One region of the Flavonifractor porci genome, then DNA from elsewhere that is predicted to be linked to it. Evidence: predicted binding sites of a transcription regulator. Region 1 holds the regulator's gene; the other holds the start of a gene.
What was found. Region 1 encodes LexA, which represses DNA repair genes until DNA is damaged. Its sites were predicted from a motif close to CNAACANNTGTTNG; they were not measured.
Positions count from the first base shown of each region.

Region 1 (8,272 bases):
AATTTGGCCCGGTAGTACCACAAAAAGCCAATGGACAGCAGGCAGGAGACAGCCTCCGCCACCGGCACCGCGATCCATACCCCAGTGACCCCAATGATCCGGGGCAGCAGGAGCAGCCCGGCCATGAGGAAGCCGAAGGTGCGGGCGAAGGAGATAAGGGCGGAGGTCCGCCCGTCGGACAGGGCGGTGAAGAGGGCGGAGGCAAAAATGTTGATCCCGGCAAAGAGGAAGGTGGGGGCAAAGAGGTGGAAGCCCTCCAGGGCCAGAGCATTGACCTGGGTACCGGCGGGGGAGAACACCCCCACGATGACCGGGGCCAGCACCAGAGCGGCGGCCAGAATGCCCACGGCGGCGCACAGGATGAACCGGGTGCAGTGGCGGAAGGTGGCGCGCAGCCGGTCATACCGCTCCGCCCCCTGGTTGAAGCTGAACACCGGGGCCACACCCATGGAGAAGCCCAGGAACAGAGCCACCAGCAGGAACTGAGCGTAGAGCACGATGGTGATGGCGGACACCCCCGGCTCTCCCAGAAACTCCATCATAATGGCGTTGAAGAAAAAGGTGGTGACGGCGGTGGACAGGTTGGTCACCATCTCGGAGGAGCCGTTGAAGCAGGCCTTGCCCAGCAGAGGCCAGTTGGGCCGGGGCCGGGCAAAGCGCAGCCCCTCCTTCCGGGTGAGGAAGAAGACCACGCCGCACACCGCCGGGATGCAGTAGCCGGTGACGGTGGCCACGGCGGCTCCGGCAATGCCCATTTGCAGCGGCCCCATGTACAGCCAGTCCAGCACGCCGTTGGTGACGCCGGCGGCGATGGTGAGCCCCAGCCCCAGACCGGGCTTGCCCGCCGCCACAAAGAAACTCTCAAAAAGCAGCTGGAGCATGGCCATGGGAGTGAAGAGCAGCAGGATACGCAGGTAGCAGGCGGTATCCGCCAGCAGCAGGTCGCTGGCCCCCAGCAGACGGGCCAGAGGCTCTGCGCCGAAGGCTGCCAGCAGGGCAAAGAATACCCCGGCGCACACTGCCGTCACCGCCAGAAAGCCAAAGGTGTGCCGGGCTCCCTCCAGGTCCCCCGTCCCCATCCGGTGGGACACCACGGCACTGCCGCCGGTGCCCAGCATGATACCCACCGCCAGCACGATGCTGATGGCGGGGTAGGCGATGTTGATGGCAGCCAGGGCGTTCTCGCCCACCAGCCGGGAGGTGAGCACCCCGTCCACAATGGTGTACAGGGAGGTCACCAGCATCATGATGGTGGTGGGCAGGGCAAAGCGGAGCAGTCCGCCCAGAGTAAAGTCCTGATCCAACCGGTTTTTCATGGCCTGTTCCCTCCATTTCCAGCAAGCGTTTACAAGCAGCACAAATCATGATAAGCTATCGGGTAACCCGATAGTCAAGAGGGAGGTTTGCGCCATGGATCAAACGGAGATGCGCTTTACCACCGGGGAGTTTGCGGCCCTGTGCGGCGTCACCAAGCACACCCTGTTCCACTACGATGAGATCGGCATCTTCTCTCCCGCCATCCGGGGGGAGAACGGCTACCGTTACTACGCCCCAGTGCAGATCGAGGTGTTCCAAGTCATTTCCGTCCTCAAGGAGCTGGGAATGCCCCTGTCCGACATCAAGGCCTACCTGGACCGGCGCAGCCCGGAGGCGCTGCTGGAGCTGCTGGAAGAGGAGGCGGCCGCCCTGACGGAGAAGCTGTCCCGGCTGCGTCGGCTGCGGACCCTGATCCGCCGGAAAGCGGAGCTGACCCGGCAGGCTCTGGCTGTTCAGCCCGGCCAGGTAGTGGTGGAGGAGTGGCCCCAGCGGTGGTATGTGGCCACCGCCGCCCCCGGTATCACCGACGTGGGCAAATACGTCCACATCCTGGCCCGCCATCTGGAATACTGTGAGGCCCATCAGGTGGCCAGCCCCTACGCCCTGGGGGCCATCCTGCCGGTGGGGGCCGCCCGGCGGGAGGACTGGGAGGGCTATACCTACTGCTACACCCAGGTGGACAGGCCCATCGGAGGAGTGCGGCTGCTCACCGCTCCGGCGGGACGTTATCTGACCTACTTCCATGCCGGCAGTTTTGACACCGTTCGGGAGGGCTACCGGCGGCTGCTGGAGTGGGCCGATGTCCACGGCCTGGCACTGGGGGAGCTGTTCTGGGAGGATGTGCTGCTGGACGAACTGCGGGCAAGGGCTACGACCAGTATCTGCTGCGGCTGTCGGTGTTTCTCCCGGAGGAGACTGACGGCGGAGATCAGGGTGTGCTCTGATCTCTGTCCCCCAGACTGGAATTGAGTTTTTTGACGCTGCGCAGGGCCAGCATATACTGGATACCCCAGATCAGGAAAAAGAGCAGAGTAAAAATAGCCAGATAGCCCAGTACGCCCGTTAGGCTGCGCTCCATCCAGTGACAGAAGTAGGCGGTGGGGATCAACAGGGCGGCCCCCAGCAGGAAGTAAACAGCAGTCTGCCGGGCCAGGCTCCACCGCTCCAGCTCCCACAGCACGGAACCGGCGGCAAAGCCTGCGCCGATCAGGCCGCACAGGGCGGTCTGGATCAGGACAGCCTGGGCCTCACTTCCCACCTGGGCCGCAAAGGTGGGCATACAGGGATAAAAGGCCCCGTTTCCCCAGGACAGGGAGGAAAAAACAGTGATGATATGCCCGATGGCGATCCCCAGAGGAATGCCCAGCAATCCCCGCAGAAGCAAATTCTTTTTCATACGGTTCACCTCACAGACCAAATCGTTTTTTCAGCTTTGGGACATACCGCCTGGAGACATAGGTGGTGGTGCCATCGGTCAGCTTTACCCGGATGGTGCCGGTCAGGCTCAAATCAAAGCTGTGGACCTTTTTCAGATTGATAAGCTCAGAGTTGGAAATACGCACAAAGAGATGGGGGTCCAGCTGCGCCTCCGCCTCGTACAGCCGCAGGCGAAGGGCATACGCTCCCTGATCGGTGGCAGCCAGCACCTTTCCGGCGCTGGCGTATACCCGGATCAGTTCCGCCGGTTCCAGCAGCCGTACCGTCTCGCCCCGACAGCCCGTGATCAGCCGCTGTCCGGCCCGGGAGAGCTGCTCCACCGCCTGCCGCACGTCATCGGTAAGGGCGGCGGTGAAAATAACAGCCTTTGGCTGGACATAGGCCTCGTCAATGCTTACTTCCACTTGCATGGTGATCACCCCTTTCCGTGATGATGCCATTATAGGGAGCGGGTGGGCGAGGTGCAACCCATTTTCCACAGCCGGTCGTTTTGGCCTCACAGGTGGTATGATAGAGAGAAAAAACCACGGTATATTTAGAACAAATGTTTGCAATCATGAGAGGATTATGGTATACTAAAGTCACATAAGACTGGATAAGGAGGGTCTGCCATGAAAACGCTCTCGCCCAAGCAGCAGCAGATCTACGACTATATCATTTCCTTCTCTGCCGAGCACGGCTATCCCCCCTCCGTCCGGGAGATCGGGGCCTATGTGGGGCTGAAATCCCCCTCCACCGTCCACTTTCACCTGAAGGGGCTGGAGTCGGCGGGCCTCATCACCAAGGCGGAGGGCAAGACCCGCTCCATCACCGTGGCCCAGCCGGAGACCCCGGCGGTCCCGGAGGACAAGGTGCCGGTGGTGGGCAGCGTGGCCGCCGGGTCCCCCATTCTGGCCCAGGAGTGCATTGAGGACTATCTGACCTTTGACACCGGCGGGCGGCCCGGGGAGTATTTTGCCCTGAAGGTGCGGGGAGAGTCCATGAAATACGCCGGTATCCTGCCCGGGGACCTGGTGATCGTCCATCAGCAGGCCGATGCCCACAGTGGGGAGATCGTGGTGGCCCTCTTTGAGGACGAGGCTACGGTGAAGACCCTCCGCCGGAAGGACGGCCATGTGTGGCTCATGCCGGAGAACCCGGACTACGAGCCCATCGACGGCGAGGGCTGCGCCATCCTGGGCAAGGTCACCGCCGTGGTACGGCGGTACTGAGATGGACCGGGTGGTCTTTGATACTCCCGTGGGGTCCATGGCCCTGGAGGAGGACGGGGGCGCGCTTGCCGCCCTGTACCTGCCCAATGCCCCCATGCCTCCGGCGGGGGAGGAGACGCCCCTGCTTGCCCGGGGGCGGGAGGAACTGCGGGCCTATCTGGCAGGGGAACGGCGGGACTTCGACCTGCCCCTGGCCCCCCAAGGCACCCCCTTTCAGCACAAGGTATGGTCCGCCCTGGCGGATATCCCCTACGGGCAGACCATCACCTACGGAGAACTGGCCCGCCGGGTGGGCTGCCCCAAGGGCAGCCGGGCGGTGGGCCAGGCCAACCACCGCAATCCCCTGCCCATTCTGCTGCCCTGCCACCGGGTGGTGGGGGCCGGCGGGACCCTCACCGGCTACGGGGGCGGACTGAAATTGAAGGAATGGCTGCTGCGACTGGAGGGAATCTTATGAAGAGACTGTTTTCTGCCGCCGACGCCTATATCGCAAAGATGAACTGGAAGGACCTGGCCCTGGTGAAGCTGTGCCTGTGCGCCGCCGGTGTCATGCTGGGGCTGGCCGCTCCCAAACGGGCGCGGAAATGGGCGGCTCTGGGGGCGGTGGTCGTCTTTGTGGCCACCTATCTGCCCATTATGCTGAAATTCCTCCCCCATCTGACTGCCTGGGGGAGAGAGGAGAGGGATGCATGAAGCTGATTACCTGGAACGTCAACGGCCTGCGGGCCTGCCTGGGCAAGGGCTTTCTGGACATCTTCCAGGAGATGGACGCCGACGCTTTTTGCCTTCAGGAAACCAAGCTCCAGCCCCACCAGATCGAGCTGGACCTGCCTGGCTACCACATCTACTGGAACAGCGCCGAGAAGAAGGGCTACTCCGGCACCGCCCTGATCACCAAGACCGAGCCTCTGACCGTGACCTACGGCCTGGGCATCCCGGAGCACGATACCGAGGGCCGGGTGATCACGGCGGAGTATGCGGACTTCTATCTGGTGTGCTGCTATACCCCCAACGCCCAGAACGAGCTGGCCCGCATTGATTACCGGATGCAGTGGGAGGATGATTTCCGGGCCTACCTGATGGCGCTGGACCAGAAGAAGCCGGTGGTGCTGTGCGGCGATCTCAACGTGGCTCATGAGGAGATCGACCTGAAGAACCCCAAGAGCAACCGGGGCAACGCGGGCTTCTCCGACCAGGAGCGGGGCAAGATGACCATGCTGCTCCAGAGCGGCTTTGCCGACAGCTTCCGTGTCCTGTATCCGGACAAGACCGGGGCTTATACCTGGTGGAGCTACCGCTTCAACGCCCGGAAGAACAACGCCGGGTGGCGCATCGACTACTTCATCGTGTCGGAGCGCCTGATGCCCCGGGTGAAGGACCAGATCATCCACGCCGACGTCACCGGCAGCGACCACTGCCCGGTGGAACTGGATCTGGATGGAATGATGTGAAATAAAATGGCCGCCATCAGGCGGCCATTTTATTTTGTGGGCGGGCCGCTATGCGACCCGGCCATATTGACTTTGTTTGGCTAAAATAGGGGAAAATCATGCGTTTTTAGTGACAAAACGCATGAGGATGGTGGCGACCTCAGCGCGGGTGGCGGTGCCGGTGGGATCCAACTTGCCGCCGTCCTTACCGGTGATGAGCTCAGCGCCCACCGCCCAGGTCATGCCGTCGGCCGCCCAGGAGGACACGGTGCCGCCGTCGGAGAAGGTGGTCAGGTCGCCCTTGGCGGTCACATCGCACTTCTTGTACTCGGCATAGCGGTACAGGATGGTGGCCAGCTGCTCCCGGGTCACGGTGTCGTTGGGGGCGAACACGGTGTCGCTGTAACCCTTGACGATGCCCTCAGCAGCCGCCCAGCGGACGGCCTCGGTGTACCACACGCCGCTCTCCACATCGCCGAAGTTCATGGCGTAGTTGGCCACAGGGCTGCCGGCCTGACGCCACAGGATGGTGACGATCATGGCCCGGTTGGTGGTCATGAGGGGGGCGAAGGTGGTGGAGGATGTGCCGTCCATCAGCTTGTTGTCGTAGACGTACTTCACAGCCTCATAGAACCAGTCGTCGGCCTTCACGTCGGTGAAGGGCAGGCCGGTGCTCACAGAACCGTCGTCCTTGGTAAAGGAAGCCTCCACAGTAACGGCAGAAGCGGGCATGGTGAAGGTGTACTTGCCGTCGCCCTTGTCGGTGAGCTTGACCTCGCTGCCGTTCTTGTCGGTGACGGTGAGATCATCCAGCTTATAGCCCTCGTCAGGCTTCACGGTCAGGGTGATGGTGAGGCCCCTGGAGGCGCGGGTACGGCTGGCGGTGACGGCGCCGTTGTCGGCCTTGTCCACGGTGATGGCATAGGTAGTGGAGCCGGTGGGATAGCCCACGCCGCTCACAGTCTCATTCTCGACGCTGCCATCGCTGAGTTCCACGGAAATCACAACATCACCGGGGTCCTTGTTGGTCACGCTCTCCTTGATCTTGGCAACCACATCTTCGTCGGTGGGATTGCCGCCGATGACGGGCTTGATCCGGCCCACGGTGTCCTTGTCCACCCAGATCATCAGGGGAGCGCCGGTTTCACCGGCGGGCTTGAAGGTCACATTGTCAACGGTCAGGCTGGGAATGACCACATCAGAGATGTTGCTGCCGACGGCGTACTCAATGTTGGTGTAGCCGTTGGAATTGAGGACACAGTTTTCCAGAATGATATTCTGGGAATTGTTAACGATAACGGAGGTGTAGGCACCGCCGTTGACGGTGATACCGCTGAGCTTGCCGCTCGTTACGCAGTAGAACTGTACGCCATGCTTGATCTGATTGTTGGTCTCAATGGTCAGATTCCGGATGGTCACATTCTCGCCGCCGGCGGTAATAAATGCGCCGTCAGAGGGAGTTTCCTTACTGCCGCCGGTGTAGGCCAGGGCCTTGCCGGCGCCGTCCAGGGTAACGCCCGCGGGGATGGTGATCGCGGTATTGCTGTCCACATTCTTCAGCAGCTTGATGGTGTCGCCGTCTGCAGCCGAAGCGAGGGCGTCGCCCAGGGTCTTATAATACTTGCCGTCGATCTCGGCCACACCGTCTTCCTTTTCGTTGGGAAGGATGACAAAGTTGCCGTGGGCGTCCGTGGTCACACTGCTGCTCCGGTCCACATAATCGCTTACATCGCTGGAGAAGGTACCGGCGGTGATATTGAGCGTACCTGTTTTAGGAGCTTCAAGTGCGGCAGTTCCACTTCCTCCCCCAATAAATGTGCCCCCTGTAATAGTGGCATTTGCGGGAAGATTTAGACCACCATCGCCGCCTGTATTATCGTTACCTACACTTACTGCAACTCGCGTGGCACTTTTAAATGTACCACCGGAAATAGTTGCGTCAACTACACCACGTTCTCCGGCAATATACAGAGCATAGAAGGGAGTATTACTGCCATGGTCGCATAGTACGGTCTCAAAGGTTCCATTTTTTACCTCTGCATAGCCGTTATTGATCGCCAGTGCGCCCTGAACTCCCGTTACTTTACCGTTATTAAAGTATAGGTTGCCTGCACTAATAAAAGCGTATGCAAAATGACCGGCTGTCCCTGTATCATCTTCGATTGCATTGCAGGCTTCCGATTTGAATTCACCGCCATTGATAATAGCCGTTGCGCCTTCAAAATTATAAACGGAAGAATTACTTTCGAAATAGCCATCCTCAATGGTTAATGATGCGCCTTCCTTGTTCCGAATTGCGGCGCCTCCAAAAACACAGCCTTTGTAAGTCCCGTTTTCAATCAACAAGGTACCGAAATTGTCGATGGCACCCATTCCAACGGTGCCATTCTTTTTACTGGTGGCCATGGAACTGTCAATAGTACCATTACCCTTAATTGTTAATGTACCATAGTTTACAATAGGGCGGCCATTAAAGTTATCAGGAGCCACTGTAATGCAGTGTCCGGCCATATCCAGCACAATATTCTGGCCTTCCTGGATAGTAATGATCTGCTCCGTGGTCATACCGGCAATATCGCTGGTCATGGTCACGGTAGTTTCGGTCCCGTCGGTGGGAACGGCTTCGATGGCAGCCTTCAGGCTGCTGTAAGCATCCTTGTCCTCCGCTGCAAATGCTGACACGGGAAGAATCGTCAGCAGCATCGTCACAACAATAAACAGGCTGCCAAGCCGTGTGCGTGTTTGTTTCATCGCCATGTCCTCCTACATATTATTTTGCATCCCAAGTTGGGGATGCTTACCGCCCTCATTTTAGTCCAAAAGGAAAGTTCTGTCAACCGCAGAAAAAGGAAAATCCGCGAAACGTTGCCGTTTCAC
Region 1 covers NZ_JBBHLB010000006.1:158,632-166,903, reverse strand. The annotation lists gene WHJ28_RS07555 (MATE family efflux transporter) at 1-1,316, opposite strand, end outside; gene WHJ28_RS07550 (MerR family transcriptional regulator) at 1,411-2,286, shown strand; gene WHJ28_RS07545 (DUF3021 domain-containing protein) at 2,246-2,713, opposite strand; gene WHJ28_RS07540 (LytTR family DNA-binding domain-containing protein) at 2,724-3,164, opposite strand; gene lexA (transcriptional repressor LexA) at 3,366-3,965, shown strand; gene WHJ28_RS07530 (methylated-DNA--[protein]-cysteine S-methyltransferase) at 3,967-4,422, shown strand; gene WHJ28_RS07525 (permease of phosphate ABC transporter) at 4,419-4,658, shown strand; gene WHJ28_RS07520 (exodeoxyribonuclease III) at 4,655-5,416, shown strand; gene WHJ28_RS07515 (S-layer homology domain-containing protein) at 5,513-8,146, opposite strand.

Region 2 (8,272 bases), on a different contig from region 1:
TGGACCTGCTCACCGCCCTGCGCCACGGGGTGTACGCCATGGACCCCCAGTTCCCCGGCGTGGTGGGGGCCTCGGTCAACCTGGGCGTGGCCCGGCGGGAGGAAAATACCTTCGCCGTCCGCCTCTTCCTCCGGGCTGCCCGGCAGGAGGACGAGGGAGCCATGGCGGCGGACAACCGCCGGTTGGCGGAACAGGCCGGCTTCTCCCTCACCGTCACCGGCTATCCCGGCTGGCCGGGAGATAAAAACAACCCCCTTGCCCAGGTGCTGGACCGGGTGTACCGGGCCCAGACCGGGCGGGGGCTGGAAATCAATATGGTCCATGTGGGGCTGGAGCCCTCGGTGTTCCGGGCGAAGGCGCCGGGGCTGGTAATGGCCTCCACGGGGCCGGATATTCTGGACGCACACTCGGTGGACGAGCGGGCGCCCCTGGCAGGGCTGGCGGATTACGCCCTGCTGCTGGCGGGACTGCTGGAGGAGACCCTCAACTGAGCAGCTCCTTGTACAGGGCGGGAGCATCGGCCTTGCCCACGTGCTCGGCCACCGACAGCACCTCCACTTTCACGGTGCGCTCGCCGAAGCGCAGCTCCAGCACGTCGCCTACCTTCACGTCATAGCTGGCCTTCACCGGCCGGCCGTTGGCGGTGACCCGCTGGTTGTCGCAGGCCTCGTTGGCCACCGTCCGGCGCTTAATGAGCCGGGAGACCTTGAGCCATTTATCCAGGCGCATATGAAGTCCTCCTTGTTCTATCAAAAAAATCATATTACAAAAATGCCCGTCCTTCCGGACGGGCATCAGTCTGTGAAAAGATCTCCCCCAAGGGAAGCCTCGCAGAGTTCCGTCGCCCGCAGGCGACGGAATCAAATCAGAATTAGTCCTTTCCCAGGACATATCCTGGGAAAGGACTCTTCTCATGACGGATGGGGTGACTATTTCACAAGAAATCGAGCCCCATCCGTCATGCAGCCCTTTGCCGGAAAAGACCCGCGGTCTTTTCCGGCAGTCTCATGCCCGTCCTTCCGGACGGGCAATTTTTATCAGGTCAGATTACTGAGCCACGACGTCCTTCAGGGCCTTGCCGGGCTTGAACACGGGCACCTTGGAGGCGGGGATCTTAATGCTCTCCTTGGTCTTGGGGTTGCGGCCGGTGCGCTCGGCACGGCACTTCACCTCAAAGGCGCCAAAGCCCACCAGCTGGACCTTATCGCCCTCGGCCAGGCACTGGGAAATGACCTCGATGGCGGCGTTGATGGCGGTCTCGGTATCCTTCTTGGACAGGCCGGCCTTCTCGGCGGCCGCATTGATCAGTTCAGCCTTGTTCATGTTGCTGCTTTCCTCCTGTTTTGCTCTGTTGTACTTGTTATTTACTTAAGGCGTCTGCCTTTAAGTTTCCTTGGCGTGCTCCCATAGCTTGTCCAGTTCTTCCAGAGTCATGCCCTCCATGGACTGATTCTGGGCGGCGGCCTGCTCCTCCACCTTGGCGAAGCGGCCGATGAACTTGTCGGTGGCCTGGCCCAGAGCCTCCTCCGGGTCTACCTTCAGAAAGCGGGAGACGTTGACGGCGGAGAAGAGCAGGTCCCCCAGCTCCTCCTCCACGTTGGTGCCCTCGGCCACGGCGGTTTTCAGCTCCTCCAGCTCCTCGGACAGCTTGTCCAGGGCGCCGGAGATATCCGGCCAGTCGAAGCCCGCCTTTTTGGCCTTTTTCTGCACCTTCTCGGCACGCCACAGGGCGGGCAGAGAGCGGGCCACGGCGTCCAGGGCGTCGGTGTTGGTGGCCTGGCCCTTTTCCCTGCGCTTGAGCTCCTCCCAGTTGGTGAGCACCTCGCCGGTGCCCGACACGCTCACGTCCCCAAACACATGGGGGTGGCGGTAAATGAGCTTTTTGCACACGCCGTCGGCCACATCGTCCAGATCGAACCGGCCGGCCTCCTGTTCCATACGGGCGTGGAAGAGCACCTGGAGCAGCACGTCCCCCAGTTCCTCCTTCAGGTGATCGGGGTTTTGCTCGTCAATGGCCTCCACGGCCTCATAGGCCTCCTCCAGGAAGTTGCGGCGGATGGACTCATGGGTCTGTTCCGCGTCCCAGGGGCAGCCGCCGGGGGCGCGGAGGATGCGTACGATCTCCTCCAGGTCCCGGACGTCATAGGAATCCTTATACTGAAAATCTACCATATTTCAAGGCCTCCTGCAACCTCTTTTTCCAAAAAACTCAGCGGATGCGCAAGAGTTTCGCGATCTTATCGCCCTTGGGCATCATTTCCAGGTCCTCCCTGGACAGCACCTTCAGCACCACGATGAGGATGACGTACACCACCACGCCGGCCAGGATGCCGCCGCCGGTGGCAATGGCGTTCATCAGGAAGGAGCCGGAGAAGAACCGGGCCAGCAGACCCTGGCAGCCCCAGGCCGCCGCCGCCATAAGGAGGGAGGCGATAAGGGGCTTGACAAAGACGGGGATGAGCCGGGGGGGATGGGGCACCATCCGTTTGATGACGATGAGGTTGAGCACCGACACCACCACAAAGCAGGTCAGGGTGCCGATGGGGGCGCCGTAGATCATGAACTTGGGGTTGCCCACCAGGGTGTAGCTGACGATAACCTTGGCCACGCCGCCGATCACCATGGTGATGATGGGCAGGTTGATGATGCCGTTGGCCTGGAGGATGGCGGAGGCCACCACCTGGATGCACACAAAGAGGGAGGCGATGCCCAGGATGGACAGCAGGGGTCCGGCGATGGTCTCATCCACGTTGCCCACGGTGAGCAGCTGGATGATGGGGGTACCCAGGGCGAACAGGCCGAAGCCGCAGGGCAGGGCGATGAGGGCGGACACCCGCATGGCGGACTCGGTGGTGCGGTGGGCGCCCAGGCCGTCCCGCCGGGCGATGCAGGCGGACACGGCGGGCACGATGCAGGCGGTAAAGGGAACCATGAGGTTGAAGGGCAGGTTGTAGATGCTCATGGTCTTGCCGTAGATACCGTACAGTCCCCGGGCGGAGTCCAGCACCGGGTTGAGCTGGGTGTCCGGATTGGTGAGCACCTCCGCCTGGAAGGCGGCCAGGTTGTCCTGGAAGATGGCCACGGCCTTGGGGAAGATGTCCAGCACGCTGTTGGAGATGCCGGTGAGGCCGTCCTGAATGGCGGTGAACACGGTTTGCAGCTGGCTCTGCACCAGGTTGGTGTCAATGAGGTTGACGATGGACAGGGTGCAGGAGCTGAGGGTGATGGGAATGGCCAGCTTGAGCAGGTGGGAGAGGATGCTTCTGCTGCTGTCGGGCACGTCGCTGGAGGGGGTCCGATCCCGCCGGTTGGTGCGGATGTGGTTAAAGACCAGATAGCACACCGACAGAATGGAGCCGATGGACACGCCCAGCAGAGCGCCGGAGGCGGACAGCCGGCTCTTCAGGTCCTGGTCGGGGATGGCGGAGTTGAGGATGAGGAAGGCCAGGGCCAGGCCCAGGAACATCTTGGACAGGGCCTCAATGACCTGGGAGACGCCGGTGGGCACCATGTTCATGTGGCCCTGGGCGTAGCCCCGGAAGGCGGAGCAGATGCAGGTACACAGCACCGCCGGAGACAGGGCCAGCACGGCAAAGACGGCCTTCTTGTTCTGCAGCACATATTTGGCCACAATGGGAGAGAACACCGACATACACACGAAGCTGAGCAGGCCCATGAACAAAAAGGCGAAGAAGGCCACCTGGAACACCCGGGACTTCTGGTTCCGGCGGCCCAGGGTGTTGCACTCGCTTACCGTCTTGGACAGGGCCACCGGCAGGCCTGCGGTGGAGATGGTGAGAAAGAAAGTGTAGATGTTGTAGGCCGCGTTGAAGTCGCCGTAGGCCTCGTCGGACAGCAGGGCGGTCAGTGGGATCTTGTAGATGGCGCCGATGACCTTGACGATGATGGTGGTCATGGCCAGAATGGCCGCCGCGCCGTAAAAGCTATTTTTCTTCTGCTGGTTTGACAACGGTAGTCCCCCTTAATGGTTCTGGAACAGCAGGGGCAGGGCGTAGTCCGCCACTTCCCGTCGCACCCGCTCCAGGTCGATGGTCAAAAAGTCTCCATCCTTGTATATGACCTTGCCCCGGGCCATATTCATCACCACATCGGAGCCGTGGGCAGCGTAGGCCAGGTTGGAGATCACGCTGTGGCAGGGGGTCAGGTTCAGGTGGGAGAAGTCCACCAGGATCAGGTCGGCCTCATAGCCCCCCTGAATCACGCCGGTCTGGCGGCCCAGGGCGATGCCGCCGTCCCGGGTGGCCATCTTCAGGGCGTCCAGAGGCAGCAGGGCCAGGGGATCGCAGCCCGCTCCGTTGTGGAGGATGGCGGCAAACTTCAGGTCGCTGAAGAAGTCGGTGCAGTTGTTGGAGGACACGCCGTCGGTGCCCAGACACACGTTGACCCCCGCCTTCTTCATGGCGGGCACCGGGGCGATGCCGCTGCCCAGCTTCAGGTTGGAGATGGGGTTGTGGATGGCGGAGATCCCCTTCTCGGCCATGATGGCCCAGTCCTCCGGGGTGGTCCACACGCAGTGGGCGGCAATGGCACGGCCGTCCCACACGCCGTAGTCGTTGAGGGTCTGGATGGGGGTCTTGCCGTGGCGGGACAGGCAGGCCTCATGCTCGGCGCGGGTCTCGGAGATATGGACGTGCATCCCCAGATCGTGCTCCCGGGCGTAGTCGGCCATCCACTGCCACAACTCCTTCCGGGAGGTGTACTCCCCGTGGATGGAGGCGTCGATGCGGATCTGACCGTCGTTGTAGTTGTGCCACTTCTCGGTCAGTTCCCGCTGGACCACGCAGTCGTTGTGGGTGGCGGGGTCAAAGGTGTCCCCGAAGAGCACGCCGCCGCAGCACAGGTTGGCGCTGATGCCGGCGGAGGCCACCTCCTGGGCGATGATGTCGGTGTGCATATACATATCGGCAATGGAAGTGACGCCGGAGGCGATCATCTCCGCCAGACCCAGAGTGGTGCAGGCCCGGACGGCCCGGTCGTCCCAGCGGGCTTCCACCGGGAAGATGTAGTTGTGCAGCCAGTCCTGCAGGTTGTTGCCGTCGCCGTAGCCCCGCATGGCGGTCATGGGCACATGGGTGTGGGCGTTGACAAAGCCGGGCATGAGCACGTTGCCGTGGCCGTCGATCTCCTGATCGAAGGGGCCCCAGGGCCGCTCGGTGCCCACCGAGCGGATCTTGGTGCCCTCCACCACCACATAGGCGCCCGGCATAACGGTGCCCGCCTCGTCCATCAGCACGGCGGTGCAGTTGTGAATGAGAATAGACATGGTTCTTGTCTCCTTTGGTCGTGATAAAAGGATATGGGCGGGGGAGACAGCCTTCCCCTGGGGGAAGGTGCCCCAGTGTGTACACTGGGGCGGATGAGGGGAAGAATATCGTCTGCTGCCCGAGCCGGTCTGTATTTCCCCGCGCCTGATTACCCAATCTGCTTCAGGCAGGAGAGCACCAGCCGGGAGAACTTGTCCCTGCAGGCCTCGGCAGCCTCCAGCACCTCCTCCTCGGAGAGGGGCTGGTTCAGGATGCCGGCGGCCATGTTGGAGAGCAGAGTAAAGCCCAGCACCTGCATCCCGCAGTGGCCGGCCACGATGACCTCGGGGGCGGTGGACATACCCACCGCGTCGGCCCCTGCCATGCGGGCAAAGCGCACCTCGGCGGGGGTCTCATACTGGGGGCCGGGGAAGTACATATACACACCCTCCTTCAGGGGAATGCGCAGATCCTTGGCGGTCTTGCGGGCCAGCTCCTGGAGGGCGGGGGTGTACAGGTGGGAGGCGTCGGGGAAGCGGACGCCGAACTGGGGCAGGTTCTCGCCCCGCAGGGGGGACTCCATGAAGATCTTGATCTGGTCGGTGATGAGCATCAGGTCGCCGGCCTTCCAGTTCATGTTGACGCAGCCGGCGGCGTTGGTGACGATGAGGGTATCGCAGCCCAGCAGCCGCAGCACCCGGACGGCGTAGGCCACCTCCTCGTAGGAGTAGCCCTCGTAGTGGTGCATCCGGCCCTGCATGACGGCCACGTTCTGGCCCTCCAGAGTGCCGAACACCAGGCGGCCCTTATGGCCGGGGGCGGTGGAGGCCTTGAAGTGGGGGATCTCCCCGTAGGGCACGGCAATGGGGTTTTCCACAATGTCACCCATGTAGCCCAGGCCGGAGCCCAGGATCATGGCCACCTTGGGGGCAAAGGTACCAATCTTGCCGCGGATGTAGTCGGCGCTCTCCTGATACTGTGCAAAGGTATAGTTCATAAAAAATCCTCCTTAACAGCGGATAACATGAATGGTTTCGTTTCTATTAAAGGTTAATCTATGCAATTATACACCTTGTAATAGGAAAAAGCAATGAGGATTGCAGGGCGGAATGGGGAACAAAAGTTCCAGAACTCCCCTCTTGACTGGTACGTTTGTTCGATATATAATGGAGCCAAAGGGGGGAGCACAGTGGATCTGATGGACAAGCTGACCATTCTGGCGGACGCGGCCAAGTATGACGCCGCCTGCACCTCCAGCGGGTTGGACCGGCGGGGCAGCAAAGGCATGGGGAGCACCATGGCCGCCGGGTGCTGTCACTCCTTCTCCGCCGACGGCCGGTGCATTTCCCTGCTAAAGGTGTTATACACCAACCGCTGCATCTACGACTGCGCCTACTGCGTCAATCGCCGGTCCAACGACCTGCCCCGGACGGCCTTTACCCCAAGGGAGCTGGCGGAGCTGACCATCGGCTTCTACCGGCGCAACTATATCGAGGGCCTCTTCCTCTCCTCGGCGGTGTGGGTCAGCCCCGACCGCACCACCGAGGAGATGATAGCCGCCCTCTCCCTTTTGCGGGGGGAGTACGGCTTTCACGGCTATATCCACGCCAAAGCCATCCCCGGGGCCGACCCGGCCCTCACCCAGCGGCTGGGCCAGCTGGCTGACCGCTTGTCCGTCAACATTGAGCTGCCCAGTGAGGACAGCTTGCATAAATTGTGTCCCGACAAGGAGAAAAAGGCCATTCTGGCCCCCATGGCCCAGATCCGGGACGGCATCACCCAATCCAAAGGGGAGCTGGTGAAGTACAGGCACGCCCCCCGGTTTGCCCCGGCGGGCCAGTCCACCCAGATGATCATTGGCGCCACTCCCGAGAGCGACAAGCACATTTTGACCCTGACCCAGGCCTTATATGACCAATATAAGCTGAAGCGGGTGTTTTTCTCCGCCTATATGCCGGTGTCCGACAGCGCCCTCCTCCCTGCCCGGCGGGACTTCAAGCCCCCCCTGCTGCGGGAGCACCGGCTGTACCAGGCCGACTGGCTGCTGCGGTTCTATCACTTCCGGGCGGAGGAGCTGCTGGACGAGGCCCACCCCAACTTTGACACCCGGGTGGACCCCAAGTGCGCCTGGGCCCTGGGGCACATGGAGCAGTTCCCGGTGGAGGTGAACAAGGCCGACTACGAGACCCTGCTGCGGGTGCCCGGCATCGGGGTGGTGTCCGCCCGGCGGATCCTGACCGCCCGGCGGGTGGGACCCCTCACCTTCTCAGGCCTGAAAACCCTGGGGGTGGTGCTGAAACGGGCCCAGTATTTCATTACCTGCTCGGGAAAGATGCTGGAGGGGTTAAGGGTGAACCCCGACGGGGTGCTCCGCCACCTGGTGGCCCTGGAAAAGCCGGCCCTGGCGGGGAATGAGCCGGAGCAGCTGTCCCTGTTTTAAAGGGCGGCGGGCCGTCGGGGACGCCGGCCCCTACGCCAAATCGTAGGGGGCGGCCTCTGGACGCCCCGTTGCCTGCCTGTCCTATCCCGGTGTGAAAGGAGGTCCCTATGGATTGGCCCAGGTTTTCCTATTCCTATGACGGCAGTTTTGCCGGGTTCCTTACCTGTGTGTTTGAGGCCTACGCCAATAAGGAGGAGCCCGCCTGTTTCCTCACCTACGGGGACGGCCGGGTGACCCTGTGGCCCGAGCGGACGGTGGACACCGACGACCAGAAGGCCCGGCGGGTGTACCGCTCTCTGGACCGGAGCATGAGCCAGCAGGGCCGCCGCCTGGTGACTTACGGCTTTCTCACCTGCCTGGAGGAGCGGGAGCTCCATCTGTGGGACTTCCTCCGGCTGGGCTATGAGCGGGGCCCGTCGGTGGTGCGGGATCTCACCGACCCCCGGGTGGCCGTCCTGGGCAAGGCGGTCCAGCACCTGACCCACGAGGCCCACCTGCTTAAGGGTTTCACCCGCTTTTCCGACCAGGACGGGGCCCTGGTGGGAGAGATCGAGCCCAAAAACCGGGT
Region 2 covers NZ_JBBHLB010000011.1:31,769-40,040, forward strand. The annotation lists gene WHJ28_RS10770 (M20/M25/M40 family metallo-hydrolase) at 1-491, shown strand, start outside; gene WHJ28_RS10775 (RNA-binding S4 domain-containing protein) at 484-729, opposite strand; partial or broken gene WHJ28_RS10780 (HU family DNA-binding protein) at 1,048-1,338, opposite strand; gene mazG (nucleoside triphosphate pyrophosphohydrolase) at 1,384-2,172, opposite strand; gene WHJ28_RS10790 (putative polysaccharide biosynthesis protein) at 2,210-3,970, opposite strand; gene WHJ28_RS10795 (amidohydrolase family protein) at 3,983-5,284, opposite strand; gene WHJ28_RS10800 (purine-nucleoside phosphorylase) at 5,434-6,261, opposite strand; gene WHJ28_RS10805 (putative DNA modification/repair radical SAM protein) at 6,454-7,704, shown strand; gene WHJ28_RS10810 (TIGR03915 family putative DNA repair protein) at 7,812-8,272, shown strand, end outside.
Region 2: the regulator LexA is predicted to act here: its motif matches at 6,378-6,391, upstream of WHJ28_RS10805 (putative DNA modification/repair radical SAM protein).